Regions from separate parts of the Paenibacillus sp. JT31N7 genome, predicted to be linked through region 2. Evidence: riboswitches for the same ligand, from Rfam matches in the RefSeq annotation. Region 2 holds a riboswitch; the other holds the start of a gene.
The links. Region 2 has a riboswitch for ZMP and ZTP ahead of AC58P5_RS03705 (bifunctional 5,10-methylenetetrahydrofolate dehydrogenase/5,10-methenyltetrahydrofolate cyclohydrolase). Riboswitches for the same ligand answer to the same signal wherever they lie in the genome.

Region 1: linked by a shared signal. The riboswitch ahead of rpiB (ribose 5-phosphate isomerase B) and the one ahead of AC58P5_RS03705 (bifunctional 5,10-methylenetetrahydrofolate dehydrogenase/5,10-methenyltetrahydrofolate cyclohydrolase) in region 2 are both predicted to bind ZMP and ZTP.

The regions. Positions count from the first base shown of each region.
Region 1 covers NZ_JCAUAT010000008.1:138,121-154,286, reverse strand. Annotated here, with positions in the region: gene AC58P5_RS25175 (amino acid permease) at 1-632, shown strand, start outside; gene AC58P5_RS25170 (hypothetical protein) at 819-1,274, shown strand; gene AC58P5_RS25165 (hypothetical protein) at 1,406-1,942, shown strand; gene AC58P5_RS25160 (hypothetical protein) at 1,935-2,387, shown strand; gene ychF (redox-regulated ATPase YchF) at 2,576-3,676, shown strand; gene prfA (peptide chain release factor 1) at 3,890-4,960, shown strand; gene prmC (peptide chain release factor N(5)-glutamine methyltransferase) at 4,968-5,858, shown strand; gene spoIIR (stage II sporulation protein R) at 6,472-7,182, shown strand; gene AC58P5_RS25135 (L-threonylcarbamoyladenylate synthase) at 7,211-8,293, shown strand; gene AC58P5_RS25130 (manganese efflux pump MntP) at 8,536-9,108, shown strand; gene AC58P5_RS25125 (low molecular weight protein arginine phosphatase) at 9,194-9,775, shown strand; ZMP/ZTP riboswitch at 9,879-9,959, shown strand; gene rpiB (ribose 5-phosphate isomerase B) at 10,128-10,586, shown strand; gene AC58P5_RS25115 (TIGR01440 family protein) at 10,616-11,275, shown strand; gene glyA (serine hydroxymethyltransferase) at 11,378-12,628, shown strand; gene upp (uracil phosphoribosyltransferase) at 12,868-13,497, shown strand; gene wecB (non-hydrolyzing UDP-N-acetylglucosamine 2-epimerase) at 13,520-14,656, shown strand; gene AC58P5_RS25095 (AtpZ/AtpI family protein) at 14,854-15,087, shown strand; gene AC58P5_RS25090 (ATP synthase subunit I) at 15,080-15,448, shown strand; gene atpB (F0F1 ATP synthase subunit A) at 15,475-16,166, shown strand, end outside.
Region 2 covers NZ_JCAUAT010000001.1:869,737-885,902, reverse strand. Annotated here, with positions in the region: gene AC58P5_RS03715 (lytic polysaccharide monooxygenase) at 1-589, opposite strand, end outside; gene AC58P5_RS03710 (MFS transporter) at 1,064-2,260, shown strand; ZMP/ZTP riboswitch at 2,347-2,427, shown strand; gene AC58P5_RS03705 (bifunctional 5,10-methylenetetrahydrofolate dehydrogenase/5,10-methenyltetrahydrofolate cyclohydrolase) at 2,512-3,366, shown strand; gene AC58P5_RS03700 (cyclodeaminase/cyclohydrolase family protein) at 3,366-3,986, shown strand; gene AC58P5_RS03695 (DinB family protein) at 4,127-4,621, opposite strand; gene AC58P5_RS03690 (CGNR zinc finger domain-containing protein) at 4,826-5,380, shown strand; gene AC58P5_RS03685 (aminopeptidase) at 5,502-6,734, shown strand; gene AC58P5_RS03680 (HD domain-containing protein) at 7,014-7,649, shown strand; gene AC58P5_RS03675 (DUF3139 domain-containing protein) at 7,661-7,993, shown strand; gene AC58P5_RS03670 (MFS transporter) at 8,187-9,416, shown strand; gene dhaS (dihydroxyacetone kinase transcriptional activator DhaS) at 9,555-10,139, opposite strand; gene AC58P5_RS03660 (bifunctional cytochrome P450/NADPH--P450 reductase) at 10,517-13,699, shown strand; gene AC58P5_RS03655 (hypothetical protein) at 13,931-14,122, opposite strand; gene AC58P5_RS03650 (hypothetical protein) at 14,156-14,317, opposite strand; gene AC58P5_RS03645 (TVP38/TMEM64 family protein) at 14,558-15,172, shown strand; gene AC58P5_RS03640 (cupin domain-containing protein) at 15,332-15,949, shown strand.

The DNA of each region.
Region 1 (16,166 bases), on a different contig from region 2:
TCGGCAAGGCCGGCAGCCCGTTCGTAATGACGTTCGAGAAAATCGGAATTCCGGGAGCCGCGGGAATTATCAACTTCGTAGTTCTGACGGCAGCCCTGTCTTCCTGCAACTCCGGTATTTTCAGTACGGGCCGTATGCTCTTCAACCTGGCTCAGCAGGGCGAGGCACCGGATTCCTTCCGTAAGATTTCCAAAAGCGGCGTTCCGGGCAAAGCCATTGTCGTTTCGGCTATCGCTCTTCTTATCGGCGTTATTCTGAACTATATCGTTCCGGAAAAAGTGTTTGCCTGGGTAACAAGTATCGCCACTTTCGGAGCCGTATGGACATGGGCGATGATTCTTATTTCTCAAATGAGATATCGCAAGAAGTTAAGCTCGGAACAAGTTCGTAATCTTAAATACAAGATGCCGCTGGCGCCTTATACTTCCTATATCTCCTTGGCATTCCTAGTACTTGTCATTGTTCTTCTAGGTTTCTCCGAGGATACGCGCGTCGCGCTGATTGTCGGTCCGATCTGGCTGATCGCTCTCGTTGTCGTTTACTACAGCAAGGGATATCACCGGAAGAACGCGCTTCCTGAAAAAAACTCCGACAGCGCCGGAATCAGCATTAATCCTCAATCTGAACTGTAAGTCCGGTTCTTGAACGAACGAAACGTTTAAAAAGGTAAGGACGGATTCTGAAAAGGAGTCCGGACTTGCCTTTTTTTTATTTCCAGTAAAATTTATGAAAAACTCTTGTTTTTGGAAGCGTGATCTGGAACTTTTAGGGACTCCCGGTCGTTATAAAACTAAGAGCATTTTCAGGAGGGGGTCAGGTTGTCAGCCAACCGTGAAGCAATGGGACAAAAGCAATTCACCAAAGGTCATTTCCTGTTCATACTTGGAACTTGTCTGCTCAGCTTGCTGCTGGGTATTTTATATACCCCGATTTGGGGAGGAGGAACGGCTTTCTCCATTCAATTTATAGCTCACGAAATCGTGGCCGAACCCCGCGGGCTGAAGCTATGGGCTTATCTTTCCATCGGTCTGGGAGCCATCCTGCTGGCGGGTTTGGTCGGATTGATCCGGCCCGGAAAAGCTTGCGGACTCAGCTGTATCGTATTGGCCGGAGTAGCGGTCGCTCTGGTGCTGATCCAGCTTCCGCCCGTTTTTCTGTGGGGCATGGTGCTTCCGGTAGATGCCGCTGCCTGGCTCCCCATCTTACTGCACGGGACGGCTCTGTTTGTCGGGCTATGTGCGGCAGGGCTGCTCAAAAGCTTGAAGAGTAAATAACGGAATGTAATTCATACATAAATGATAACTTTAAAATTCCAAGGTCACCGACAATGGCCTTGATAGACTTACCCGACGGCATGCAACACCGCAACCATTGCTCCGAACTAGGCAATTAAGGAGGCCGCTCGTTGAATATTAAAAAAACATGGATAGTCGGTGTCTGCTCGGTAACCGCTCTTGTCATAGTCGGCTTGGGTTGGAACAGTTCTGGTCAGGCAGATGGTTTTGATAAGAAAGAGAGGCTGGAAACTTTAAAGAAGGAAGAACAACGATTAAGAGCTATACTCGATTCCAGACAGCCGGGGGCTTCCGAAACGACCGTAGAAAAATTACAACGTGAGCAAGATGAGAGATTGGTCAAAAAAATCGGAATCGAAGCGGGGACTTTGCAGGATGAGTTATACCCGCCTGACCCTAAGGCAATCCTTGAAGAAAATATAAGATCGCTAAAGAATATATTAGAGATTAACGGTTACTACGAGACTAAGAAGAATGACCCCGTAAATGGGAAGGCGTATGAAAAAGCGGCTCGGATTTTGAATGAAAAGAAAAAGACGCTCGCAGAAATTGAGCATCAATTAAAAGACGGGAGCAAGCCCATCGAGCAATTAACTAAGGAATTCGAGGATTTAAGAGCTGTCCGGGAACTAACTATAAATGAATAAAAAACTCATATTTCCATCGAGTGTTTGTCTGCTCGCCGGTTTAACCGTATGGTGGTTCGGATGGGGCAAAGCTGCCCTTTACCATCAGCCGATAACCACGGACCAATTAGAGAGGGTCCAGGTTTATCATAATGCGGATGTATTTCAACTAGAGACGGATCAATTCCAGCGGGCTGCGGAGCTTTTCAACCACGCGTATTTCGAAAAGGACAACGACGAGAGTCTAGGAACGACTTTAGACGCAGGCATTCTTTTTCTGTATAAAGACGGAAAAGGAGCAAAAGCCTCGGAATACGGCAAAGCTCTGACGATCACCCGGGATGATCGCGTCAATTGGCTCAACCGAAACCATTATGGTGGGAATGAGACTCAATACTTCGCAACCTCATCCAAATGGATTGATTTCATTTATAAGGAAGTTGAAAAACACAAGCAAGCCAATTGAACACCCTGCCCTTTTTTTCTGATGATGGGGTTAGGGTGTTCAGCCGTCTATCGGGCAGAATCCTCCATCGGTTATGCCGAATCCGTGCTCAATTCCGCCCAAACAAGCAAATTGTAACCCCTTGACGAATGGTTTATAATAGAATATGGTGCAATTTTTTAATTTGAGAATCAAGGAGTGTCACATACATGGCTTTGAAAGCAGGAATCGTCGGGTTGCCGAACGTAGGAAAATCGACGCTATTTAACGCGATTACACAAGCGGGTGCCGAATCCGCAAACTATCCTTTCTGCACGATTGATCCGAACGTCGGTGTAGTTGAGGTGCCTGACGAAAGATTGCAGAAACTGGCCGATATTGTGAATCCGAACCGGATCGTGCCGACTGCGTTTGAATTCGTGGATATTGCAGGTCTGGTTAAAGGCGCGAGCAAGGGCGAAGGCCTTGGCAATAAATTTTTGGCAAACATTCGCGAAGTGGATGCAATTGTGCATGTAGTCCGCTGTTTTGTGGACGAGAACATTACCCACGTGTCCGGCAAAGTCGATCCGATCTCCGATATCGAGACGATTAACCTGGAGCTGATTCTGGCGGATCTGGATTCCGTGGAGAAGCGCATTGACCGTTCGCGCAAAAATATGAAAGGCGGCAACAAGCAGTATGCCGCTGAAGTGGAATGCTTCGAGAAGATCAAGGAAGCTTTGTACAACGACCAGCCGGCCCGCAGCGTAGAGCTGACGGACGAGGAACGTCTGCTTGTGCGCGACCTTCATCTGCTGACGATGAAGCCTGTGCTTTATGCCGCCAACGTGAGCGAAGAGGAAGTGGCGGACGGCGACAACAACCCTTACGTGCAGAAGGTCCGCGAGTTTGCGGCTCTAGAAGGCGCGGAGGTTGTGGCCATCAGCGCGAAAGTTGAATCCGAGATCGCCGAGCTCGAAGGCGAAGACAAAGAAATGTTCCTGGAAGAACTCGGTCTGCAAGAGTCTGGTCTTGACCGTCTAATCAAAGCGGCCTACAAGCTGCTCGGTCTTTACACCTACTTCACGGCCGGTGTTCAAGAAGTAAGAGCTTGGACCATCCGCAAAGGAACGAAAGCCCCGCAGGCGGCTGCCGTCATTCATACGGACTTCGAACGCGGTTTTATCCGGGCGGAAGTTGTATCTTATGAAGATTTGACCGCAACCGGCTCGATGAACGCGGCCAAAGAGAAAGGCCAGCTTCGTCTGGAAGGCAAAGAATATATCGTGCAGGACGGCGACGTTATGCACTTCCGTTTCAACGTTTAGGGTGCGAGTATAGCTGCGTCCTTAGCTTGACACGGTGTTATATAGAAAGTAAGAACGTACAACGCTCGGCGGTATAAAGGCCTTTGAACGGTTAACCGGTCACCTACGTAAACTATCCTGACTGCTGCCGAGAGGTGCGTTTAGTGTTTAAGCTGTTTGCAAAAACAGTGCAAGGCTCTGATTATTTTGACATTATGGTAAGGAGTGGTCCAAATGCTGGATCGTTTGCAGGCTCTGGCGGATCGCTATGAGAAACTGAGCGAACTGCTCTGTGACCCGGATGTAACGAGCGACACGAAGAAGCTCCGGGAATTCTCAAAAGAACAATCCGACCTACAAGAAGCCTACGATGCTTATGTAGAATACAAAGACGTGCTGGAACAGCTGGATGCGGCGAAAGCCATGCAGGCTGAGAAGCTCGATGACGAAATGCGCGACCTCGTGAAAATGGAGATCGAGGAACTGTCCGGCCGCAAAGACGAACTGGAAGAGCGACTGACGGTGCTCATGCTGCCTAAAGATCCTAACGATGACAAGAATGTGATCGTGGAAATTCGCGGCGCGGCCGGCGGTGACGAGGCAGCTCTGTTTGCTGGTGACCTGTACCGCATGTACTCCAAGTACGCGGACGCCCAAGGTTGGAAAACCGAAGTGCTGGAAGCGAACGTGAACGATCTTGGCGGGTTTAAAGAGATTATTTTCATGATTAACGGCAAGGGCGCTTATAGCAAAATGAAATACGAAAGCGGCGCACACCGTGTTCAGCGGATTCCGGTAACGGAATCGGGCGGCCGTATTCATACGTCTACTTCCACGGTCGGCGTTATGCCGGAAATGGAAGAGATCGATATCGAGATCAAGGATAATGATATTCGGGTCGATACCTTCTGCTCCAGCGGAGCAGGCGGTCAGTCCGTTAATACAACGAAGTCCGCTGTCCGGGTTCTGCACGTGCCGACAGGCATTATGGCGACCTGCCAGGACGGCAAATCCCAGAACGATAACAAAGCGAAGGCGCTGCAGGTTCTGCGCGCGCGCATTTACGATGTAAAACGGCAGGAAGAAGAAGCGAAGTATGCCGGCGAGCGTAAGAGCAAGGTCGGTACGGGTGACCGCAGCGAGCGTATCCGTACCTACAACTTCCCGCAAAGCCGCGTAACGGACCACCGCATCGGTCTTACGCTTCACAAGCTGGATACCATCTTAAACGGAGATATGGGCGAAATCGTCAATGCTCTGACTATGACGGCGCAGGCCGAGCTTCTTGAAAAAGGGGAGCAATAAAATCATCATGAACAGGCTTATTTATCAAGCCGGCATGTCAATCCGAGAAGCCTATTCCCAGGCTTCTTCTTTTTTCAAAGAGCGGCAAATCCAGGACGCGGCTATCTGTGCGGAGATTCTGCTTCAGCACGTGCTGGGTCTGAGCCGGACGGAATTCTTCTTCCGGATGGAAGAGCCCTTTCCCGCTGCGCATGCGGAGCAGTGGGGCGAGGTCGTGGAGCGTAAGGCCGCGGGAGAGCCGGTACAGTACATTACCGGCGAGCAGGAGTTCTACGGCCTGACGCTCCGGGTCACGGACGCGGTCCTGATCCCGCGTCCCGAAACCGAGCTCCTCGTGGAGGAAATCCTCCGCGAGGGCTCGCGCTTGTTCCCGCAAGGCGCCCCGCTCCTTGCGGATATCGGCACCGGGAGCGGAGCTATCCCGGTAAGCTTGCTGCACGCGCGCCCCGAATGGCGCGCGGCGGCATGCGACCTCTCGCCGGAGGCGCTGGAGGTCGCCAAGGGCAACGCCGGACGATGCGGCGTCGGGGAGCGGATCGCCTTCTACGAAGGCGATCTGCTCCTGCCCTGCGTCGAACGGGAGCTGCCCGTCGACATCCTGGTTTCGAACCCGCCGTACATTCCGGCGGGGGATTCGCCGTCGCTGCAGCCGGAGGTGCGCGACTATGAGCCGCACCTCGCGCTGTTCGGAGGCGAGGACGGGCTGGATCTGTACCGGCGCCTGGCCGGCCAGATTCTCCTGCTGCCGAAGCAGCCGAGGCTGGTTGGGCTGGAAGTCGGCATCCATCAGGCAGAGGCCGTGGCGGAGCTGCTGCGCGCAGCGGGGAAATGGAGCGAGATCCGCTTCGTGAAAGACTTAGCCGGCATCGACCGCCATGTCATAGCGATAAACGAATGACCGCCGGAAGGCTGACTCTAACGAGTGGTTCAGAAAAAAGCGGAAATGACTGCACGGCTGAGGGGGCTGCCGCTTCGACCGGAAAGTACAAGCCCTTATAGCAAGCCGGGGGCCTACGGAGAGAGCTGCCGCCATATGGAAGCGGCTGCAAGTATCCTTTTTTCGAAGTCTACCGCATTCAGTACTTGCAAAGTGACTGTTAATCCCCCTGTTTAGCTTTCGTCGGAACTAAGGCGGATAAACTAACAGGCCGGAAAGGATAAGCGTTCTTTGCCGACTCCGGCAAAACGGGTTTTGCTATTACCCTTCCCTGAACAGGCAATCTATAAACCTCGTATCTAGCGAGGATCATATTTTTAAGACCTATCAGCATGCATGTTCAGCAGCCACGCCAACTTCGGAAAATCTGAGACTGCCATGGTTGCAGCTTTGTTGGACAGCCTTTTTCCAGTCGGTTTATATGTTCCACACACGAAAATTGTTCCACGTGAAAAAATCATAGATTGCTAGTTTAAAAGAATTGCCTTTTGACCATACTAACCGTTACAGAGGAAGAAACAGAGAACGGCTTCGAAGCTGGCGCTGTTTTTCCGGTAAACGGGAGGGAATCATTATGGTCATCCGCAAATCATACAAGCACTTGTTTTATACGTTTTTCGCTCTTGCCATCATGATGATGAGCTGGGAAAGTACACGATCGAACGCAGCTCTGGCGGAAGGGGCTATTCCGGACCAGTCGATCCGTCTTCGTATACTGGCCAACTCCGATAAGCCGGAGGATCAGGCCATCAAGCGGCAGGTGCGGGACGCCATTGTCGCTCAGATGAACGAGTGGGTTACCGGGCCGCACTCTATTGACGAAGCGAGGCAAATTGTGCAGCAGAACCTTCCGGTTCTGGAAAAAGTCGTCCACGATACGCTCGTTTCCCGCGGTCTTGGAAGTATTTCTTATACAGTGGAGCTCGGGCAGGTACCGTTCCCGACCAAAATGTACGGCAGCCGGGTTTACCCGGCCGGAAATTACGAAGCTCTTCGTGTATCTCTGGGCGAAGGGAAGGGCCAGAACTGGTGGTGCGTGCTTTTTCCTCCTCTTTGCTTTGTAGACGGCGTGTCTGGCGAAGCGGTGGCCCAGGCGGCTCCTGCTGAAGACGAAGGAAAATCCTCCGGTGAAGCTAAGACGGCTGGCGTGCAGAAAAAAACGGCCGACGCTCCCGTCGAAGGATCGGCTGCGGCTGCAGCCGCCAACGAGGATACGGAAGTGAAGTTTTTTCTGTGGGAACTGCTCCAAGGTATCATCGGATTCTTCCTGAATCTGTTCAGATAAATTTCGGAAACAGTAAGGGTGAACAGCTTTGACAACGACTAAACTATGGCAGATTCACGATGAAGCGGGAACGGGGAAGGGAACAGAAGCCGCGGACAAAGCGATTGCCGAAGCGGCTGGACTTCTCGTCCATGGAGAGACCGTAGCGTTTCCGACCGAAACGGTATACGGCTTAGGAGCGGATGCGACCAATTCCGCTGCGGTCGAAGGCATTTACAGAGCCAAGGGGCGCCCATCGGACAACCCGCTGATCGTCCACATCGCGGACCGCTCCCAAATGGACGCGTTCGCGGAGGGTGCGCCGCCCGAGCCCCTGCGCAGGCTCATGGATGCCTTTTGGCCCGGACCCCTGACGGTCATCGTGCCGGTCCGCGCGGGCGCGGTATCCCCGCTGGTCACGGCGGGGCTGTCAACCGTCGGGGTCCGCATCCCCGACCATCCGGTCGCCCTGGCGCTGCTGCGCACCGCAGGCTGCCCGGTTGCGGCCCCGAGCGCGAACAGCTCGGGGCGGCCCAGCCCGACGATGGCGGAACACGTCGCCGAGGATCTCGGCGGACGAATCGGCGGCATCGTCGACGGCGGTCCGACGGGCGTCGGCGTAGAGTCGACCGTCGTGGAGTGGGCGTCGGGGGCAGTCTATATCCTGCGCCCGGGCGGGGTGACGGCCGAGCAGCTGCGCGAGGCGCTGCCGGACGTGCCGGTGCGCGAGCCTGCGCGCACCGAAGAACCGGCCGGGACGCCGCGGGCTCCCGGCATGAAGTACGCGCATTATGCCCCGAAGGGGAGCATGCGCGTGGTCCTGGGCGACGATCCGCAGGCCGTCGCCGAGTGGATGCGGCGTGACCTTGACGCCGCCAAGGCCCGCGGTGAGCGCACGGGCGTGCTCACCTATGACGAGCGCCGCAGCCTGCATCACGCGGACGCCGTAGTCTCCTCCGGCCGTCTGGCCGAGCCGGAGACGATCGCGCGCGGGCTGTATGCCGCGCTCCGGCAGTTCGACCGCGAGGGAGCGACGTATATTCTCGCGGAAGGCTGCCCGGATACAGGCATAGGCCGTGCCATCATGAACCGGCTGCTTAAAGCCGCCGGTCAAGAGGTGATCCGTATTTAAGTGGAATAGGCAGCTGCCGTGCACGCAGAACGGTTTTATCCTATTTTGTTCATAATTAGTTCGTGAATGCGGTTAACCGCTTGGATGCCATGCGTTTGAGTCCCCACAACGTCTTTATGCTTTTCGTTCCGTAGAGTAAACGGATTGTGCCGTTTATGCTGCAGAGAGGTACAAGTCCATAGCATGTTTCCCGGTTTGTCCGCATATCTTGAGAGAGAAAAAGCGGACAGGGGGAAATACCAATGGCGGCACTGGCGGGCGTGTCACCTTTCGTATGGGGCCAACTGCTGACGATCTTCATCATGGCCATCGCGCTGGGTTTTGACGCGTTTTCTTTAGGGATTGGAATCGGAATGAGGGGTATACGCCTGCTGCATATTCTTAAAATCAGCATCGTCATCGGTCTCTTCCATATCCTCATGCCGCTGCTCGGCATGTATGCGGGCCATTATCTCGGCTCTTTACTCGGACAGGTTGCCGTGGCGGCCGGGGGCGGCCTGCTCATTTTGTTAGGATCCCATATGATTTACAGTTCTTTCCGGGGGGAAGATTCCCCTGCATTCGATCATCGTACCTTCTGGGGAATGATCCTGTTTGCGTTAAGCGTGAGCGTGGATTCTTTTTCTGTCGGCGTTTCGCTGGGCATTTTCGCAACGGATGTGGTTTTGACGGTTCTGCTTTTCGGATTGCTGGGCGGAGGCATGTCGATTCTGGGGCTTATGCTCGGACGTCACGTGGGAAGCTGGATCGGAGAATACGGAGAAGCGCTGGGCGGTGTGATTCTGCTGCTGTTCGGCCTGAAATTTCTGTTGTAAAGTGTTCCTGATTTCAAAAAAGCGGTACAATAATAGAGAGCGGAATCAACCCGTTCGAATACTCTGTAGGGGAGGTAGACGGAACGTGAAACAGATCCTTTTTGTCTGTACCGGAAATACATGCCGCAGCCCGCTGGCTGAAGGGATTCTGCGCCATATGGCCCAGCAGGAGAGCTTGGAAGTCCATATCCGTTCTGCAGGGGTTTTTGCTTCCGACGGCAGTCCGATTTCCCGGCAATCTTCCTCCGTTTTGCGTGAAAAAGGCTGTGAAGCTTCCATCAGCTCCAGTCTTCTCAGATCCGCAGACGTGGATTGGGCCGATCTCATCTTAACGATGACACAAGATCATAAACGCGCCGTTATTCAGCGGTTCCCGCAGGCGGCGGATATAACACATACATTGAGAGAATTTGTAGAAGACGACCCCGAGGTTGTGGCGGCTGCCGCGGAATGGGAGAAGCTGATCGCCGAATTGCAGGTCAAGCATGCCCTTTCCGAAGAAATTACGATAGAAGAGCGGACACGGCTCATACACTTGGAAAAAAAACTCCCGGATTACGATATTTCCGATCCATACGGCGGTTCGCTGGAGATTTACCGCCATACGGCGGAGGAGATCGAAGAGGCGCTCGTTAAACTGGTTCAGAAGATAAAGGAAGGCCGATGAATGGAAAAAACGGCCGTGGTATTTTCTCGCCGGGCTAACAAAATCTTCATTTTTTAGCGGCTTTACAGTTTTGCGGGAATAGGGTAAGATAGGGGCATAAAAGAAGACCCGGTGTAACTGGCGACGAGTGGGTGTAACCACAGTGGAGCATCGGGGTATACGGCCGGTCGCCTGGGCAAAAGAGCACTACATGCGTATTTCACACGCATGTCATGCTCTTTTTTTCATTGTCTTCTAACGATTGCACAGGTGCAGGTAAAGTCGGAATTTGCCGGTTTTTTTCTCCGGCTGATCGGTTTGGGTTATAATAGAGCCAAACGAAGTTTATTCCCACCCGAGGAGGGCTTTTTCAATGAAAATTGCAATTGGCGCCGATCACGCCGGATACCGGCTTAAAGATGTTATCGTTCCTTACCTGGAATCGTTAGGTCATGAAGTGAAGGATGTCGGCTGCAACTGTGAACAATCGGTCGACTACCCGGATTACGCCGTTCCGGTTTGCGATATGGTGCTTAACGGGCAGGCGGACAAAGGCATTCTGATTTGCGGTACAGGCATAGGCATGACCATTGCCGCCAACAAAATGCCAGGCATCCGCTGCGCGCTTGTGCACGATATGTTCTCCGCGAAAGCAACCCGGGAGCATAACGACACGAATGTGCTTGCTATGGGAGAACGAATAATCGGACCCGGCGTTGCGCAGGAAATCGTCAAGATCTGGATTGAGACGGAGTTTTCGCACGGCGAACGTCATGAGAACCGCCTGAACAAAGTGAAGCTTCTGGAAGAGAAGAATACGATTCATCCGTAAGGAGCTCTATTTTAAATGGAGGTGATCGTATGAATGACGGTGAGGAAGCTTGGCTGAACGGAATCGGACCTGCAGTTGAGGCCAATTTCCGGGCGCTGATCGAAGCCGGCGGCTTGAGACGCGGCCAGATCGTCGTGTTTGGTACCTCGACCAGCGAGGTCCGGGGCCAGAGAATCGGCACGTCCGGTACGCCGGAAGCGGCCGAACACATTTTCGCCGCCGCTGTCCGGGTGGCGGAAGAACACGGGCTGCGGCTCGCCTTCCAGTGCTGCGAGCATTTAAACCGCGCGCTTGTCGTCGAAGAAGCGCTGCTGGAGCAAGACCCCCGGCTGGAGCCGGTGAATGTGGTGCCGGTGCCCAATGCCGGCGGCTCGATGGCCGCCCATGCTTACCGGCACCTGGAGCGTGCATGCGTCGTGGAAGAGATCGCCGCGCATGCGGGCATCGACATCGGCGACACGCTGATCGGCATGCACCTCCGCCGGGTAGCCGTCCCTGTGCGCCCCCCCGTGAAACAGGTGGGCGAGGCGCACGTGACGATGGCATACACGCGTCCGAAGCTGATTGGCGGACAACGGGCCGTGTACGAAGCTGTCCCGGAAAGCCCGGGCATTCCCGTATTCGCCGGTGCCCAAGCGCCTGTCCGGACGAATCCGGGAGGTGCGGCAGACAGCGGCACCTGCGAATAATGCATCCGGAGCCGTGATAAGCGGGGAGCCTTTCTCCCTGTTTATCCGGCTCGTACAAAGCGAAACTGATTGTGATTTTAAATCTATGGGAGGTTGTTATAGATGGTAGAATTTTTGCGTAAACAGGACCCGAAAATCGTTGAGGCTATGAACCTGGAGCTTGGCCGTCAACGCGACAAAATCGAGCTGATCGCTTCCGAAAACTTCGTAAGCCAGGCGGTTCTTGAAGCTATGGGCACCGTGCTGACGAACAAATATGCGGAAGGCTATCCGTCCAAGCGTTATTACGGCGGCTGCGAATACGTGGATATCGTCGAGGATATCGCGCGTGACCGTGCGAAGGAACTTTTCGGGGCCGAGCATGCCAATGTACAGCCTCACTCCGGCGCTCAAGCGAATATGGCCGTTTATCTGGCCGCGCTGAAACCGGGCGACACCGTTCTGGGTATGAACCTGGCGCATGGCGGACACTTGACTCACGGCAGCCCCGTCAACGCGTCCGGCATCCTCTATAATTTCGTAGCTTACGGTGTAAGCGAACAGGATTCCCGCATCGATTACGACGATGTCCGCAAAGCCGCTTTTAAACACAGACCTCGAATGATCGTTGCAGGGGCAAGTGCTTACCCGCGCATCATCGATTTCGAGAAACTGAGCCAAATCGCGGACGAAGTCGGCGCCCTGTTTATGGTCGACATGGCTCACATCGCGGGTCTTGTTGCGGCAGGCCTGCATCCGAACCCGGTTCCGCATGCCCACTTTGTCACGACAACGACTCACAAAACGCTTCGCGGCCCACGCGGCGGTCTGATTCTGTGCCGGAAGCCTTGGGCTGCCGCGATCGACAAAGCCGTCTTCCCGGGCTCCCAGGGCGGACCGTTGATGCACATCATCGCCGCTAAAGCCGTTGCGCTGGGCGAAGCTCTGCAAGCCGATTTCAAAACATACGGAAAGAACGTTATCGATAATGCCAAAGCGCTGGCTGAAGGCTTGACGGCCGAAGGCATCAACCTCGTTTCCGGCGGTACGGACAATCACCTGATCTTGATCGACCTGCGCAACCTGAACATCACGGGTAAAGACGCCGAGCATCTTCTTGACGAAGTGGGCGTAACCGTCAATAAGAACGCGATTCCGTTCGATCCGACCAGTCCGTTCGTAACCAGCGGTATCCGTATCGGTACGCCTGCCGCGACTTCCCGTGGAATGGATACGGAAGCCATGAAGCAAATCGCCAAAATTATTGCCCTGACGCTTAAAAATCCGAGCGATTCCGCCGTTCACGAGCAAGCCCGCGGACTCGTTAAAGAAGTTACTTCCAAATTCCCGCTGTACACGGGATTGGAATATTAATTCTTCCATATAAAATAGCCTGCTTTCCAGCAGGTGGTTAGTGAATCCGGGAACCCGTAATGGGTTCCTTTTTTATGAAAAAAAAGAGGGCGGAGTGTTCATACAAAAGCAGTTTCTTGTCATAAGAGAGTGTGCTTTTTGGGGAGGATATATAAACAGACATATGATATAATGGACGAGGTTTGTGGAAAGTTGGAAAGACATCCAGATCAGCCAGATCGATATTCGGGAGGAATACTATGAGTAAGGTGTTCATTTGCGACCACCCCTTGATTCAGCACAAACTCACATACATAAGAGACGTAAATACGAAAACCAAGGATTTCCGCGAATTGGTGGATGAAGTCGCCACTTTGATGGCGTACGAGATTACGCGTAATATCCAGTTGGAGAACATCCAGGTCAAAACGCCTGTAGCGACTGCGGACTGCCGGATTATTTCCGGACGCATGCTCGGTATTATCCCGATTCTCCGCGCAGGACTCGGCATGGTGGACGGGATTCTGAATCTGATTCCGGCTGCAAAAGTGGGTCATATCGGACTGTACCGTGACCCCGAGACGCTTCAACCTGTCGAGTATTATGTGAAATTACCCACAGATGTACAGGAGAGAGAATTGATCGTCGTGGACCCTATGCTGGCGACGGGCGGTTCCGCTAATCTGGCTATCACCGCTTTGAAAAACCGCGGGTGCGTGCAAATCAAGCTGATGTGCCTGATTGCCGCTCCGGAAGGGATAGAAGCCGTCCAGAAAGAGCATCCGGACATCGACATCTATGTGGCCGCTATCGACGATTATTTGAACGACCACGGTTACATCATTCCCGGTCTGGGAGACGCGGGCGACCGTTTATTCGGTACGAAATAAGTATTTTGGGGGACGTACGTTCATGAAAAGGTTGAAAGTCATTACGATTTTCGGTACAAGACCGGAAGCCATCAAGATGGCTCCGCTTATTTTGGAGCTTCAGAAGCATCCGGAGCAGATTGAATCGCTCGTGGCCGTGACGGCCCAGCATCGCCAAATGCTGGATCAGGTGCTTGAGCTGTTCAATATCCAGCCAGATTTCGACCTCAACGTCATGAAGGACCGTCAAACACTCAACGAAGTCACCATCCGGGTTCTTCAGGGCCTGGAGCCTGTTTTCCGCGAAGCGAAGCCGGACCTGATTCTGGTGCACGGCGATACGCTGACGACTTTCCTTGCCAGCTATTCGGCCTTCCTGCAGCAGATCAAAGTCGGCCATGTGGAAGCGGGCCTGCGGACCTGGAACAAGATGTCGCCGTATCCGGAAGAGATGAACCGTCAGCTGACGGGCGTCCTCGCGGATTTGCACTTTGCTCCAACCCGGTTGTCGGCAGACAACCTGCGCAGAGAGAATAAATCGGAAGACACGATTTATGTGACCGGCAACACCGTAACGGACGTATTCCAGTACACCGTGAAGAAGGACTTCCACCATCCGGTTCTGGACTGGGCGGAAGGCAAGCGTCTCATCCTGATGACGGCCCACCGCAGGGAAGCGCAGGGCGAGCCGCACCGCCAGATCTTTAACGCGGTCAAGCGCATTGCGGACGAGTTCGAGGATGTCGCGATCGTGTATCCGGTTCATCCGAGCCCGGCCGTTAAGGAACCGGCTTATGAAATTCTGGGCAATCACCCGAGAATTAAACTGATCGACCCTCTCGACGTGTTCGAGTTCCATAATATTTATCCTCATACTTACATGATTTTAACAGACTCTGGCGGTATGCAGGAAGAAGCTCCGTCTTTCGGGATTCCAACCTTGGTTCTTCGTGACACGACGGAACGTCCGGAAGGCGTACAAACCGGAAATTTGGAGATGGTCGGTACAGACGGGCAAAAAGTTTACGAGCGCGCACGCGCTTTGCTCACCGATCCGCAAACGTATGATCGCATGAAAGACGCTGCTAACCCTTATGGGGACGGACAAGCTTCCCGCAGAATCGTGCAGGGAATCCTTCACCATTTCGGCTATAAAACGGAAAAACCGGACTCTTTTTAACGCGACTCATTCGACATTGTGACGATGCAATGACAAAGGTCACACTGTACAGTTCCACTGTTTGGTTTTAAATGCTGAAATCCCTTGATATACAAGGGGTTTTGGCAATGCTGTTCACGAAATGTTTGATTTTATACGAATTGACAAAGTAGACTTTGCTCCGATACAATATATGAGGATTGATAGGGGTCAAAGCCATGAAAAACAAAGGGAACCGCGATAATCCTTGGAGGGCGGCCGGCCTTGTAGGCGCTCTCGGGCTCGATATCGCTATCTGTACACTACTCGGCTACTTTGCCGCGAACTTCGCAGTCCAGCGTTTTGGCGGTCCGAGAAGCTGGATAGTAGCAGGCGTGATGCTCGGTCTCTTCGCGGGGATCGCTTCGGTTATCGTGCTGCTTAAGAAGTTTCTGGAGGAACCCGATGAATGACCTGCTCAAGAAAGCTATGCGTATCGCGCTTCTGCTTCTCGCCGTATGTTTACTGGTCTGGGCGCTTGTCCCTGCCGTACGCACGGTAGCTGCAGGACTATTAGTAGGTGTGATTGCAAGCGGCATCAATGCTTTGCTCCTTCAGCGCAGAGTCGATTTGATCGGCAAAACCGTTGCGGAGCGGGGCGCACAGCGTATGAGTCTCGGATTTTTAAGCCGTCTGGCAACCGTACTCCTTGCCGTTATGATTGCGCTTAAATTTCCACAACACTTTGATATCGCCTCAACCATTATTGGTTGCTTTTTGGTTCCATTTATACTTTTGCTAGTCGGCATTTTGAGTCGTCCACACAAACCGTAATGCATGGAAAGGGGTGAAATTGGAAAATGCATGAGTTTCCCGTGCTACACTTCGAAAATGGTATCGATATTGACATTTCAACCTTTTTGGCGATTATCGTGTCCTGCGTGGTTGTGTTAGTCTTAGCTCTTCTGTCCGTACGGAACCTGTCCGTCGACAAGCCTTCCAAATTGCAAAACTTTATGGAATGGGTCGTTGAGTTCGTTCATAACACGATTGCAAGTACGATGCCGCTCAGCAAGGCAAAGTCCTACATTTCGTTAGGATTGACATTAATTATGTTTATTTTTGTCTCCAACCTTCTCGGTCTTCCATTCGGTATCGTAACCGACCATCACCATGGATTTACGCTATTCGGTCAGCAGGTCTTGACGGATGCCCGTATTCATGAGTTGGAGGAAGCAGGCAAACATGCTTCTGTGGCTTGGTGGAAATCACCGACAGCCGACCTTTCCGTAACGTCCGCACTCGCCCTGATGGTGTTTGTTATGACGAATACACTCGGTTTGACACAGAACACGAAACATTATCTGAAGCATTACTTTGAGCCGTTCTGGTTCTTCCTGCCGCTGAACATCATAAAAGAGCTTTCCAAGCCGTTGACGCTTGCTCTTCGTTTGTTCGCGAACATCTTTGCGGGTGAGGTTCTGATCTCCACCATTATGATGCTGGGTGTTGTAGGGATACCGCTGCTCGCCGTTTGGCAGGGCTTCAGTAT
Region 2 (16,166 bases):
AGAAAGCGTTAGGCGTATCGGCGATTTCCCAAACAGCCAGGATTACGTTGTAACCGCTGCGGGCAGGAACGTCACAGGTGTGGGAAGTGGAAGGATTCGGTTTTTTACCGCCGTCGTTGAAGGAGCAGAACAGTTCGAAATCGGAACGTTTCAGAGCTGCGTTAGGATTCCAGCCAGTTTTCGTGATGTAGTATTTCCATTCTCTCGTTGCGTGTGCGGCAGTCAGCTTCCAAGTGAACGTGTTGCTTCCGCTGTTGATGTTCACTTTGGACCAGCGGTCTGCAGTTTGAGCGTTCAGTTCAGGGAAAGCGGCGCCAGCGCCGGCGATTTGACCGTCAGCAGGGCCTCCCGCAGGGTAGCTGCCAGGTGCTTCAAGGCTTTGCGGCTCGTACACGATGGCTCCGCAGTTTTTGTTAATGCCTTGATTACAGAGGGCTGCGCGGCTTGCCGGACCTGTGATGTAACCGTGTGCGGAAGCGCTTTCAGCGAAAACGAGCGAACAGATAGCTCCGATTACAAGCGCTGCAAATGCTACGAGAAAAGGAGAAACTTTGAAAAGAGAGCGGTTCCATGAAATGGATTGGGACATTAGTTTAATACCTCCGATTTTAGTAAATTGGAATACAGGGAATTTAGAGCTATACTGACGCGAATCGTACAAGAATCAATAAGGACTCAAACCAGAGTAATCTGGTGGAAAGGTCAGGATTCGGCATCGTAAGCAGTGAATGGCTATCTACCGAGAACAGCAAATGAGCTTTAATTCCTGCCTGTCAAAATGTTTAGCATCTACCTCCTGTCAGTTTATGTCTAAACGGTTCATTTCACCTCCTCATATCCATATTATAGTACAAGGTAGAAGTAATGGAAGTAGGTCTTTAGAACTATTTATATACATAAAATGGTGTAAATAGTAAAACATCTCCTCCGAAAAATCCTTTAATTTTGGATATTTTTTTGTATATGTCGCAAAACGGAAAAAAGTTTAGAAATAAAAGGAAATATGTCGAAAGGAACGAATTAGATGTAAACATGTGCAGAACAGGAAGGAAGTGAGCCGGATATGAGTGTGGCGACAGACATCAAAATGTTTATTTCGGTTAAAAAAGCGTGGGTCCTGGTTCTGGCGATGATTCTGTACGGAATCGGCGTCGGAATTTTGGCGCCCATGAACGCCATTTACTTAAAAGAAGGGGTCGGACTCGGGAAAGGCGAGATCGCTTCGATTTTTGGTATTTCGCTTGTGCTCAATATGATTTTCACGATCAGCGTGGGCATCCTAAGCGATAAGATTCCGAGGAAGAAGATCATTCCCATGGCGGCTTCGGTAGTGTGTGCGGCCGGGCTGCTGATTTATATGAGAGCCGACGGATACGTATCCGCGCTCGTGGGCATGTCGATCGCATCGGCCCCGTCCGGGATGGTGATGGGCCAGATGTTTGCCATGGCCCGGAATCATTTCTCGAAGCTGGCGCCGGACATCGTGGAGATTTCGCAGCTCTGGCTGCGCGCGTCTTTCAGCGTGGGCTTTTTTACGGGGCTGCTGCTGGGTGCGAACATTTATTTGTGGTTTACTTTTTACGGAGTGCTCTGGGGCAATCTTGCGGGATATACGGCCCTCTTCGTTCTTCTGCTGTTTTACCGGGAAACGGTGGAAGCGCCTTCCAAAGCGGTTATTAAAAAGAGCGGCGAGCCGTTCTCGCTGGCAATGCTGGTCGCGCTGCTCATGCTCTCGTGCGCCGATGCGATAAGGGGACTGTATCTTCCCCTGGTCGTGAACGAGAAGTTCGGCAATCCGGAGCTCATGTCATACATATGGAGCGCACAGGCGGTATTCGAGCTGTTGTTTATGACGGTTGCGGGCTATTGGGCGCTGAAATACGGCTTCAAGCCGGTTATTTTATTCGCCAGCCTGTTCGCGCTGATCGTCTATGTGGTGTACGCGAATGTGGATTATCTGCCGCTTTTTTTCGCTATGCAGCCGCTGTATTCGTTTTACGTGGCCGTGCTGCTCGGGGTGGCAATGGGCTACGTTCAGCGCATGTTTTTGCACAAAACGGGGTTCGGAGCCAGCCTATACGTCGTGATTACCCAAATGGCTTCTCTGGTCGGCTATTTCCTGCCGCTGCTTATAGAAGGCATCACTCCGTCTATTTTTTATATCCCCGGTATGCTCATTGTCGTTTCCATGCTGCTCATTACAAGAACGATGCTAAAAGAACGCCGCAGCAGAAAGCCGGAAAACGCACAAACTTTGTAGGTGAAACTGTGTGTAAAACGGCCTGCGGCGAAGAAATGGCTCCGGTACTTTACCGCAAACGCCGGCTGTGCTAAACTGAGGCCACCGGAACGGTGTGTAACTGGCGGAACGTGGGGAACCACGGGGGAGCACACGGGAAAATATAGCCGTACGCCTGGGCGAAAGTATTTGCAGATAACGGGAAACCGTGTCCGCGGATACTTTTTTTGTTTTCTTTTTGCAGGGAACCAATAAATCGGGGGGCGGAAAACGTGGGAATGTTAATGAAAACGGCAGATCTTGCCGGTCGGTTAAGGGAATCGATCCGAATAGAAACGGACATGTGGAAAAAGAAGGGAATCGAGCCTTCCCTGGCGGTTGTGCTCATAAAAGGTGATCCGGCTTCCGAATACTACGCCAAAGCCAAGGAAAAGACGGCGCAAAAACTCGGCATCGGCTACCGTCTGACGGAATTCGATCCGGCTATTACGCAAACGGATCTGCTCGGTCATCTCGGGGAGCTGAACGCGGATAACAACGTGCACGGAATCATGCTGGAGCTTCCGCTGCCCCGGCACTTGAACGGGGCCGAAGCTGCGGGTCTTATCCGTCCCGATAAAGATGTGGACGGAATTGCGCCCGGCAGCAAACTTGCCTGTTACCTCGGCACGGAGGGACTGTACCCGGCAACTCCCCAGTCTTGTATCCGCATTCTGCAGGAATTCGGATTCGGGTTGAAAGGACGGCATGTGGTGCTCGTCGGAAGAGGCGAAACCGTCGGCAGGCCTTTGATGCCTATGCTGCTGCGGGAGCACGCGACGCTTACGGTGTGCCATTCGCACACGCAGAATCTCGCGCGCCATATTGCCGGTGCGGACATCCTCCTTACAGCGGCCGGACGGGCGGGGATGGTTACCGCGGATATGGTACACCCGGATCTGGTGATTGTCGATGCGGGCATTAACGAAACGGCCACTGGAATAGCGGGGGATGTTAGCCCGGATGCTCTGCAGCGGGTGAAAGCAATGACGCCGGTGCCGGGAGGCGTAGGAACGCTAACGACGCTCATCTTGTTTGAAAATCTGTTGAAAGCGGTCGGAATGCAGATCGGGGAGGGAAAACTCTGATGAGTGTGTACGATCAGTCTATTCGCGAATTTCTGGCCGAGGCTTCTTCGGCCTCTCCGGTTCCAGGAGGAGGAAGCATTGCCGCTTTGGCCGCGGCCCTCGGAGCCTCCATGGGTTCGATGACGGCCCGGTTGACCACGGGCGCCAAGTTCAAAGAGCAACAAGCCGCGATGCTTGAGAACGCGGAGCTTTTCCTGCAGGCCATCGAACGGTTCGAAGCCCTGCAGGAAAAAGACATGGCTTCCTTCAACCGGTTCATGAAGGCGCTGAAACTGCCGGCTGCCACTCCCGAGGAGAAGGAACGCCGGAGTCTCGCCATCCGGGAAGCCTCCGTATATGCGGCGGATGTGCCGCTGGAACTGATGGAGGCTTGCCTTGCTGTCATGCGGCGGCTGGCGGTCCTGGTCCCGGAAGTCAACAAGAATGTGGTGTCCGATCTGGGAATTGCCGTTCTGATGCTGGAAGCCGCGGTACAATCCGCCTGGATCACCGTGGAAATCAACTTGAATACAATGTCCAGCGACAGCCGGAACGTGTATAGGGACAAAGGAACGCTTCTTTTGGGTGAATCGGAAGGAATAAAGCGGGACGCTTTGGCCCAAGTAAGAGAGCGGATGTGAGCGGCCGCGCGGGAGGCGGTGCTTTCCGGCCGCCGCCGGCAACATGAACCGTTCCATATTGAAAAAACCGTCTGAGATTCTTCCGGGAAAGAAGAGTTTCAGACGGTTTTTTTGCTGGCATAGCGGAGCCGGCGCGGTCTCTATTCGTACCGGCGAGTGGCCGGCCAGGAGCCTTGAAGCTTGCGAATCAGCACGATCTCGCCGGTATGAAAAGCGTCGTGCTGGATAACGCTGCTGATGCGGAAGCCGATCGGAGAATCGCGGTATACAGCGTCCATGTCCGGATCGGATTTGCTGTCCAGAAGGCTGCCGATACGGGTATGAACGGTGTCAAGCCCACGGAGCGTCCGCTGCCACGCTTCTTCGGAACCGTGCGTATCGGACGTTTTGAACGTGTCGTCGTTGTTTTGGGCCCAGTTGTCCGGTTCCTCGCCCTGTAGATGCTCCAGCAGCCGCTGCTTGTAGTAAACCAGATGGTTGACTGTCTCCCAGATGGTATTGCCCGCTTCACCCGGCGGCCGCCAGGAAGCCTGCTCCGCGCTTATACCGCTGACGGCGTCTTTCAGAGGGGCATACCAGTCTTCCGTACCGTAAGCGTGTTCCCAGCCGCGTTTAAGAAGATCCAATCCGTTCATTCGATTTCCTCCTAAAATAAGAATGGTGTAGAATTAGAAATGCGAAGTCATTCGAACATGGACGGGTCGAGCAATCCGCCTTCCCGGAAAAGGAAGAACTCGCACATGCAATGTGTGTAACCACCAAAATAAATTACGATGGTTACATCTGTTTGAATTTTAACATGAACTGGAAGAAGACTCAATGTTTATCCGGAGGTTGTTTTGGAAAATTCGGCTTTAGAGTTTATGAACAGCCAGTGGCATGACTGGCGGGGAACGGGGCGGAGCGAGGACAGGCTGGACCGGCCGGGCTGGCTGGAAGCTTTTCTCGAGAAGTGGGAGCTGGAGGCACCTCTTCCTCCGCAGCCCCATGAACGCGCCGCCCTTGGCGAGCTCCGTCAAGCCATGCGTGCGATCACGGAATGCGCAAGCTCAGGTAGGGAGCCGGATCATTCAGACATCGCCAGGCTGAACGAAGCGATGGCTGAAGTGTCTTCCCGCCCGGTTCTGGCGAGGGAAGAAGGCCGCGGCTGGCGGCTGGAGCGCAGGACGGACGATAGGGGCTGGGCCGCGGTAATGGGGCAGGTGGCCGTCGCATTTGCGCGGCTGCTGGCGGAAGAAGACGTGCGGCGGCTCAAAATCTGCGCCAACGAAGACTGCCGCTGGGTTTTCTTCGACGAGAGCAGAAGCCGGACGGCCCGGTGGTGCGACGATAAGATGTGCGGCAACCTGATGAAAGTCAGGCGCTTCCGGAAACGCCGGAAAGAAAACGAATGATCCGGCTTTCGAGCGTTTACGGCCGTGCCACAAGGAATACCGCTTCGAAAGTCGAAGAAGTAAGAGACACCTACATAACGAGCAGTCCGACTATTGAATTTACGTATAAAGGAGAATGAATATGGCGAATCAATTCGAAAAAAACCTGGAGAAATACGCCGAGCTGGCGGTGAAAGTCGGTTTGAACATACAGCCCGGTCAGTCCTTATGGGTGAACGCTTCCATTCAGCAGGCTCCTTTAGCCCGTTTTATTACGCAAAAAGCATACGAAGCGGGAGCGAAATCGGTTCACGTCGAATGGATGGATGATACCATTACGAAGCTGAGATATACGCTTGCGCCCGACGATTCGTTCGATACTTATCCGGCGTGGAGAGCGCAGGCGGTAGAAGAGCTTGCCGAAAACGGCGGCGCCTATCTGCTTATCGAATCGGGCAATCCGGAACTGCTTCAAGGAGTGAAGCCGGAACGTATCGCGGCTTATTCCAAGGCCGCGGGCAAGGCGCTTGCCAAATGGAGAGAATACATGACCTCCCACAAGATGACGTGGTCGATTCTCGCCGCCCCTTCCACCGGCTGGGCCGGTAAAGTATTCCCGGATCTGCCTGAAGAAGAAGCCGTAGCCGCTTTGTGGGAGGAGATTTTCAAAGCTACCCGCGTGGACCAGGATAATCCCGTTCAGGTCTGGGAGCGGCATAATGCCTCGCTCAGGGCCAAAGTGGAAGAGCTGAACGCCAAACAGTACCGGAAGCTTCACTACCGGGCGCCTGGCACGGAGCTGAGCGTAGTGCTGCCGGAGCGCCACATCTGGTGCGGAGGCTCGACTGTGAACGAGAAGGGGGATGCTTTCAATCCGAACGTTCCTACGGAGGAAGTATTCGTTTCTCCGCTTAAGGACGGTACGAACGGGGTTGTTCAAAGCACGAAGCCGCTGAGCTATCAGGGAAATCTGATCGAGAATTTCACGCTTACGTTTGAAAACGGCCGTGTCGTGGACTTTCAGGCGGAGAAAGGGTATGAAGCGTTAAAAGGACTTCTCGAACTGGACGAAGGAGCCCGCCATCTCGGCGAGGTTGCGCTTGTGCCTCATGAGTCGCCTATTTCCGCGAGCAACGTCATTTTCTTTAACACGCTGTTCGATGAGAACGCGTCGAATCACCTTGCCCTGGGAAAAGCCTTCGGCTTCAGCATTCCGGACGGAACGAAAATGTCCGTGGACGAGCTGACGAAGGCGGGTCTCAACGACAGTATTACCCACGTGGACTTCATGATCGGTTCGGCGGAAATGGACATTGACGGCGAATTGGCCGACGGGACGCTTGAACCTATTTTCCGCAAAGGAAATTGGGCTTAATATTCCGCAAAGTGCAGCACGGTTGCCTTGGAATCGGGGCGGCGAACGCGATGAATCTACGAAAAGTCAGCCGGGATTGCCGGCTGGCTTTTTCTTTGTGTGCAAGAAAAGCTGCGATCCCCTCTCCGATCCCGGCTGCGGAATACAGCTCGTTGTGCGTTTCTTACGGAAGCGTGCGGCAGGCTTTTTTGTTTTTAGGAAAGGTTTATTTGGAATTCCTTGGAATATCCTTTTATACTTACAAAGGGACCCTTATAAAACGTACGGGGAGTGATGAAAATGAGCGTTTACGAGCATCTGATCCAACCGAATTTAACAGGCGACTTGAAAAAAGATGTGTATGCTTTTCTGACCGAAAACGGACATCGCGAAACCGCGGAGCACTGCATGAAAGTGGGCGAGAAGGCCCGGGAACTGGCCATGCGGTTCGGGGCGGACCCCGAAATAGCGGCATCATCCGGCTATTTGCATGATATCAGCGCCGTTTTTTCCAACGATACGCGTATTTCCGTGTCGGTTCAGCTTGGGATCGAAGTGCTTCCAGAGGAAGAAAGCTTTCCGATGATCATTCACCAAAAGATGTCGAAAGCGATAGCACGGGATTTATTCGGAGTGGCGGCCCCTGCCATCTTGAGTGCGGTTGAATGCCATACCACGCTAAAAAAACAGGCATCGCAAATGGATAAGCTACTTTTTACAGCCGACAAAATTGCCTGGGATCAGATGGGCACGCCCCCGTATCTTGAAGAGCTGAATAGGGGACTCGCACTTTCGATAGACCATGCCGCATTTGCCTATATCCGCTACTTATGGAGCCGGAAAGACACGCTCAGAGTTGTTCATCCATGGCTTAGAGAGGCGCACGCGGATTTGTCGAGGCACATTGGAAGCGAGACGGAAACGTGCGGAACATAAGCAGGAGAAAGATGTTTGCGCTGTCTGTCGTTCTGATCGTTTTACTGGCTCCGTTTGTTTATGTTCAGGGAAATAAAATGGCCTATGCGGAAAGAGTTAGGAGCTACCTGCTCCAGGAAAAAGACTACAAAGAAGAAGAGCTGGCATCGGTCAAAGGAGTTTGGGGAATCAAGATGCCCCCCTTCTATACGGTCGTTGTTTTCAAGGATGAGCCCGAAGTGAATTATGTTTATTTTTCTCATAACGATGTGATTCAGTTCGATCAGCGGATTTCTCCGAAAGGAGTACAGCTGGGGATAACGAAAGAAAAACTGAAACATTCGGAAAAGCTCAAGGAAGGGTAGGGATACTCAAACCGGAATGAGCCGACTATAAAATCTTTTTTTGTGGGATAAAACAAATTCTTGTTGACCATTAAACAAACGATAATATATTATGTTTATGTATTAGCAAACGTAATATATATTTGTTAGTTAAAAGGGTTTTATTTTCAGTCTGAACAGAATCTCAGGGATTCGCAGGAAGGGGTACACAGTTGTGTTTAAAAATGCTTTTGTCCGAACGATTATTCTTTCCAACGTTCTGCTGCAGCTTGGCATCTGGATAAGAAACTTTGCCATTTTGCTGTATGTGACGGATATAACGAACAACAATCCCAAATTTGTTTCGTTAATCTCTGTCGCCGAATTTACTCCGATTTTTCTTTTTGCGATTATCGGGGGAACATTCGCGGACCGGTGGAGACCGAAGCGGACCATGATCGTTTGCGATCTTCTCTCGGCGTTGTCCGTATTCGCCGTCCTGCTCGTCGTGATGTTCGGTTCGTGGCACGCGCTGTTTTTCGCTACGCTGGTGTCGGCGATTTTGTCGCAATTCTCCCAGCCGTCCGCGTTAAAACTGTTCAAACAGCATGTCCCGGAAGAGCAGCTTCAAGGGGTCATGGCGATGTTCCAGACGTTGATGGCCATCTTTATGGTATTCGGCCCGATTCTCGGCACATTCGTTTACCAGCACTACGGTCTGGAAATTTCAATTGCGGTCATGGGGGTTTGTTTCATCGCCTCCGCCGCCGTTCTTACTTCACTCCCGGCCGATCAGGAGAATCCGGCTAAGGCGGAACGCAATTTCATGCAGGAACTGAAGGATGGACTCGGTTACGTGTGGAACAGCCGTGCATTGAAGACGCTTGGAGGAACGTTCGCCGTTTCGGGCTTGGCGGTAGGTGTTATTCAGCCGTTGATGCTGTTTATCGCTATCGAAAATCTCGGGCAGGATAAACTGTTTCTGCAATGGCTTCTGGCGGCGAACGGAATCGCAATGCTGGCAGGCGGGGGGTTCGTCATGGCACTCTCGAAAAAAATGCAGCCGCAATCGCTGCTTGCGGCGGGGCTTATCGCCAGCACCGTTGGAACGATAGGAATCGGCTTGTCCACAAGCATTCCGCTGACGATCTTTTTCCAGGTGGTGAATGGGCTGTTTTATCCGTGCGTTATGATCGGAATTAACACCATGATGATGAAAAACACGGAAGCGGCTTTCATCGGCCGCGTGGGGGGCGTGCTTACGCCGATGTTTATGGGGTTCATGGTCATCGGCATGTCTGCCGCTGGATTTATGAAGGATATGTTGTCCCTTCAAACGGTTTATGCCGGAAGCGGAATTCTCTTCTTGCTCGGCGCACTGCTGCTTGTTCCCCTAATGCTGCGCCGGACGGAACCTCCTCTCGAAGGGCAAGGGACGGCCGCGGCCGCGGACAGCACCGACTAGCTTAGGGCAGTCAAAATCATCCCGCAGCTCGGCAACACCGCGCTAAGCTTCTGGCGCCTGGAAGAAGCGCCAGAATGCGGGTCAATCATCCACAAAAACGCCGCCCCCTCATCGAGAAGGGGTGGCGTTTTTGGCGTCTTAAGGCGCCGCATCGGCCGGCTGCAACCCGGCGTGACGGGTGAGCGCACGGATCAGCGTACCGTCCACCAGGTCGCTGATCCGTTTCATCATCGTTTCGGGCATTTCTTTCATACCCGTCTTGACCCATTTGACGACGATGCCTACGAACGCGAAGGTGTAAAATTCCGCGATAAAACATTTGTCCGAATCCGATACGTCAAGGCCGGCGGAAGCATCGTCCACTACACGTTTGATCATATCTTTGGTAGCCTCGAACAAATAGCTGTCAAACGCATTTTGCCCCGGAGTATTGAGCGCATTGATATAGAACAGCCGGTTTTTCATGAGATAATGCAGGATTTGTACGGCCATGTCGCTCCAGTGCCCGTAATCGCGGTAATCGGCGATGCTTTCCACCGCTTCCGAATAGTAAATCCAGTGAACCAGGTCGTATTTGTCTTTAAAATGATAATAAAAGGTTTGTCTGTTCAGTCCGCTGCCGGAGGAAATATCCTGAACACTGATTTTCGCCAAAGGTTTCGTTTCCATCTGCTTTTTAAGCGATGCGGCGAGCGCTTTTTTGGTCATTTGCGAATCGGTCATCGTGTCACCTCGATATGGTTCTCCACACTCCACTTTCCAGTATAAAGGAAGAGTCTTCTTTTTTAAAATGTTGGTGGTTGATTGGGGATCGTGTGTTCTTTACGGGCGGTTCTGTTAACGGAAAAATCGGAATCGTATACATAGACAATCCTATAAAAGTGTTTTGTTTTTGGACAATTCACTGGAATTGTCTATTTAGCGGGGATGATTTTTCGCGTTATACTGGAAATGTTTACATAAGGCATCCATACAAGTGGTAATTTTTCGTGGACACTCACGAAAGGCTGAAAAGATATGGATAGCCGTTCCTTTCTTTTCAAATAGTAGTAAGGGTGTGTAAATATTCGTATAGCACTAACAAGGAGGGCGAGAGTGTTTTGGCTAAATCAGAATCTTCAATTCCGCAGCCCAAAACCTACGGGCCGCTCGGAAATCTTCCGTTAATTGATAAAGAAAGTCCGCTGCAATCGATGATGAAGCTGGCGGATGAGCTGGGTCCCATCTTCAAACTGGAGATGCCCGGCAGAACGCAGCTGCTGATCTCCAGCCACGAACTGGTCGCAGACGCGTGCGACGAATCCCGTTTTGACAAAAAAATCGGGGCCGCTCTTTCGAATGTGCGTGCGTTTGGCGGGGACGGGCTGTTTACCGCTCACACGTATGAGCCTAACTGGCAGAAGGCTCACCATATTTTGCTGCCGACGTTCAGCCAGCGTGCCATGAAGGGATACCACAACATGATGGTGGACATTGCGGTCCAGCTCATCCAGAAATGGTCCCGGCTCAATGCGGACGAAATCATCGATGTACCTGAGGACATGACGCGCTTGACGCTGGACACAATCGGATTGTGCGGATTTAACTACCGCTTTAACAGCTTTTACCGGGAGCAGCCGCATCCTTTTATTACAAGTATGGTAAGAGCGCTTCACGAAGCGATGAATCAGACCCAGCGTCTCGGGCTTCAGGACAAGCTGATGGTCATTACGAAAAGACAATTCAACCATGACATCCAGGCTATGTTCGCCTTGGTGGACAAGCTAATCGCCGAACGCAGAGCCCAGGGAACGGAAGGAATCGATGACCTGCTGTCCCATATGCTGAACGGCAAAGACCCGGAAACGGGCGAATCTCTCGACGACGAGAATATCCGCTATCAGATCATTACGTTCCTGATCGCGGGGCATGAGACTACGAGCGGACTGCTGTCGTTTGCCCTTTATTTCCTTCTCAAGAATCCCGACAAGCTCCGCAAAGCGTATGAAGAAGTGGACCGGGTTCTGACCGATCCCGTGCCGACTTACGCACAAGTTCGCGAGCTGCATTACATCCGGATGATCTTGAACGAAGCGCTGCGGCTATGGCCGACGGCTCCGGCTTTCGTGCTTTATGCCAAAGAAGACACCCTGCTGGCCGATCAATATCCGCTGCAAAAAGGGGACAGTCTGACGGTGCTCATTCCGAAGCTCCACCGGGATAAAACCGTGTGGGGGGATGACGTGGAATCCTTCATTCCCGAGCGGTTCGAAGACCCGGGGAAGATCCCTTACGATGCGTACAAACCGTTCGGCAACGGACAGCGCGCCTGCATCGGGCAGCAGTTTGCCATGCAGGAAGCTACGCTTGTGCTCGGGATGGTTTTGAAGCATTTTAACATTAGGCAGCATACGGATTACGTCTTGAAGGTAAAAGAAACGCTGACGATGAAACCCGAAGGCTTTACGATGAAAGTGGAACCGCGCCATCAGGGAGTTGCCGTCACTATTCCGGGTACCGCGGTTTCCGAGGCGGAGGACACGCGGGTCAAAGAACAAGCCGCACCGCTCAGCGTGAACGCCCATAACACGCCGCTGCTCGTGCTGTACGGCTCGAACCTCGGTACGGCCGAAGGCATTGCGCGTGAGCTCGCCGATGCGGCGAAATACCAGGGCTTCCGTCCCGAAGTCGCTCCCATGAACGACTATGCCGGCAAGCTGCCGAAGAAAGGGGCCGTGTTCCTCGTAACCGCCTCTTACAACGGCAAGCCGCCGAGCAACGCCAAAGATTTCATGGACTGGCTCGAAAGCGCGGAGCCGGGCGAAATCGCCGGCGTACCGTTCGCCGTGTTCGGATGCGGCGATCATAACTGGGCGAGCACGTACCAGGACGTTCCGCGCCGGGCCGACGAGCTGCTTGCCTCCAAGGGAGGACAGCGCCTCGCCGGCCGCGGAGAGGGCGACGCCAGCGGCGATTTCGAGAAGCAGCTGGAAGACTGGCGCGAAGCGCTGTGGCCGGATGTCATGAAGGCGCTGGGTCTGGAGCTTACCGAGATTTCGGAGAAGGAAAAAAGCTCCCTGAGCCTGCAGTTCGTGAGCGGCTTCGCCGGTACGCCTCTGGCGGAATCGTACGATGCCGTGCATGCGGTCGTCGCCGGCAGCACCGAGCTTCAGGGGGAGGGAAGCGGGCGCAGCACCCGCCGGATCGAGGTGAAGCTGCCCGAAGGCGTGACCTACCGGGTCGGCGATCACCTGGGCGTCCTGCCGCGCAACTCCCGCGAAAGCGTGGCGCGCGTGCTCCGCCGGTTCGAGCTGCAGGGCAGCGACCACCTCATCCTGAGCGGAAGCGGACGGAGCGCCGCCCATCTGCCGCTGGACCGCCCGGTGAGCCTGGACGATCTGCTGGGCCACAGCGTGGACCTGCAGGAAGCGGCCACACGGGCCCAGCTGCGCGAACTGGCGGGCTGCACGGCGTGCCCGCCTCACAAGCGCGAGCTGGAAGCCTTGCTGGAGGAAGACGCGTACCGCGAGCAGGTGTGGAAGAAGCGCGTGTCCATGCTCGACCTGCTGGAGCGGTACGAAGCGTGCGAGCTGGGGTTCGAGCGCTTCCTGGAGCTGCTGCCGCCGCTGAAGCCGCGGTACTACTCGATTTCCAGCGCCCCGCAGGTGCAGCCGGAAGAGGCAAGCATCACGGTCGGGGTCGTGAAGGGCCGGGCGTGGAGCGGACGCGGCGAGTACCGGGGCGTGGCGTCGAACTACTTGGCGGAGCGCCAGCCTGGCGATGCGATCGTCATGTTCGTCCGGACGCCGGAATCGGGCTTCGGGCTGCCGGACGATCCGAAGACACCGGTCATCATGGTCGGCCCCGGCACGGGCGTCGCGCCGTTTCGCGGATTCCTGCAGGCCCGCAGCGCAATGCGGCAGGAAGGAGCGGAGCTTGGGGAAGCCCACCTGTATTTCGGCTGCCGGTGCGAGAGCGAACACATTTACCGGGATGAGCTGGAGCGGTATGAACGGGAAGGCCTCGTCAAGCTGCACACTGCGTATTCGCGGGCGGAAGGAACGCCGAAGACGTACGTGCAGCATTTGATGAAAGAGAATGCGGCGGAGCTGATCGCTCTGCTGGATAAAGGCGGGCAGCTGTATGTATGCGGAGACGGAAGCCGGATGGCGCCGGACGTGGAAGAGCAGCTGATGGAGGCTTACGCGAATATTCATCAGGTAAGCCCGGACGAAGCCCGGAAGTGGCTGGACGGCTTGCAGACGGACGGACGCTACGCCAAAGACGTCTGGGCGGGCATTTGACGGTGACGGTTAACTGAACGGCTCCGTCTTAAAAGAAAAGCAGCCGCCTCCGTAAGCAGACTAAACGGGCGGGCCCCTTAGTCAAGGACACTTTGAAAAAAAGAGCTAAGCAGCACGTAAGAGATGATTCCTGTAAGGCACAGGAGTCATCTTTTTTAATCCCCGCTTTTTGCAAGAAGCAATAGAAAGAGAGGACGCAGCAGTGCCGTCCTCCCTTTGACCTGATTTTCCTTATCGACGTCCAACTTTGGTTCTTACTACACCCACGTCAGAAGCATTGATGGCGATTGCGTTGCCCCCTTGCCCCGTGCGAGCTTTTGCCGCTTGCTTAACGATGACAGTGGTATGAGATTTTTTTACTTTCGTGACCTTCACTTTCGTGTGTTTCTTCTCATGTTTGTGTTTCTTCCAGTGTTTAGACATATTTTTCACCTCCTTTCCAAGCGGTTTGACCTATTAACGTTTTTTATCTTTTTTAAACACTTTCACATTTGCTGCGTTGCTTGCCAGTGCATTTCCGGAGCGTGTTTTGGCGACTGCGGACTGGACGATTTTGATGACAAGGAATTTGTTTTTTCCCACTTTATAGGTGTAGGATTTGGTCTTCGTATGAACCACGAGTTGAGACCTCCTTATCCGTTAAGATATCGTAGTATATTAAGGGGGAGAGCCAACTGAGGCGGCAGATGACAGAGGAGAAGAGCTGGTTTTGGAAAAAAAGTGGGGAAACTGCCGGCAGGCATGCAAAAGCTGCCTTGTTTTCCCGGAAGTAAGGGTGGGAAAGCGGAGGTTTTTAAGGTAAGCTTAGGCTAGCGGAAATGACCGTCCAAATGAACTCGAAAGGAAAAAGCGCAATTCATGGATATATCAGACATCGTGTCCTTTGTAACAAATGAAGACCGTTTAAAGAATCTTCTGGAACAGTACCGGTCGCTCGGTCCGTTTCCGGGCATTTTGCTTACCTTTCTGAAATCGTTTGTCCCGCCCCTGCCGACTTTGCTCATTGTAGGGGTAAATGCGGCGGTTTACGGACTCTGGGCCGGTTTTCTTTACTCCTGGATCGGGATCGTGAGCGGCTGTCTGGTAACGTTCCTGATCGTCCGCAAAATCGCCGGTCATCCTTATCTGGAAAGGCTGGCGCGCAAGCCGAAAATCGCAAGAACGACGAAGTGGATCCGGCGGAACGCTTACAGCTACGTTTTTCTGCTGAGCCTGTTTCCCGTGGGTCCGTTCGTGGTCATTAACATAGCGGCGGGACTTGCCGGCATGCGCCTTCGTTCGTTTCTGATGGCCGTTCTGATCGGCAAAGGCATCATGGTGTTCACCGTTTCGTATATCGGCTACGATGTGGCCAAATATATCGAGAATCCGTACCAGCTGCTCTATGTCGTCCTTTTCGTCGCCGTATCGCTGATCGTCAGCAAAAAGATTGAGAAGCGGTTCTCGTCCGGGCAGACGATGGAGCTGGAGTAGGGTTAAGCCTGGTGAACCGCACGCTGTGAACGGGAAGCTCATGCCGTACGCTGCTTTGCCGTGTTGAACGTGTACTTCTTCCGCTTTCGGATAATGTTCCGGATGCCCGCATATGTATGAAGGAATGCAGGAAACGGAATGCGGAGAGGAGCCTGGCTTGTGAGCGGATACGGTTATAGGGCCGGCCCGACGAATCATCAAAAAAGTTCCGGCATGCCCAATCTCGCTTTTAACGTACGCGATAACGTGCTTTTTAAGCGCAATGAAGACAATGTGGCGTATGAAGTCACTTCAACGCAGCTGCCGTCCATGATGGGCGGAGCTTTTGCGGATCTGCGGCTCAGCAGGGGACATATCCGGGAGCCTCACTGGCATCCGAATGCGTGGGAGCTTCATGTCATTGTAGCGGGGGAGGCGGAGATTTCGGTGATCAGTTCCGACAGCCCTCAACTGGTGAACTATCGCGCAAAGGAAGGTCAGGTGGTTTTCGTCCCCTCAGGCTGGTGGCACTGGATTACGCCGGTCTCCGAGAAGGTGCATCTTCATGCCTTCTTCAATCACGAGCAGCCCGAGACGGTCCACGGCTCCGATATTCTGCGGCTGACTCCGCCCGAAGTGCTGCAGAACGCCTTCAACGTCAATGCCGCTCTTGCCGGCAAAGCCTTCGCGCCGATTACGGAAACGGTCCGCATCGGACCGCCGGTCTCTGTACAGGGCGAACCGGGAAAACCGGCCAATCCGGGACAGCCCTATCTCAATGAAAAAAAGAAAACCTAGGCGTTTCACCCTGAAAGGCCGCTGCCTGCCCGGAAGCTTTCCGCATTCTATCCAAAGCGGGAGGCTTTTTTGTATGGGCTGAAATCGGAGGAAGAGAGCACTCAACTCCCCATTTACAGGTGGAGAAATATGGGGTATCATGGCCCGTGGAATTAAAGCGGGCAAATGGACATCGAGCGAGCTTGTAGAGGCGCATTTTCGTCCGGATCGGACAGAT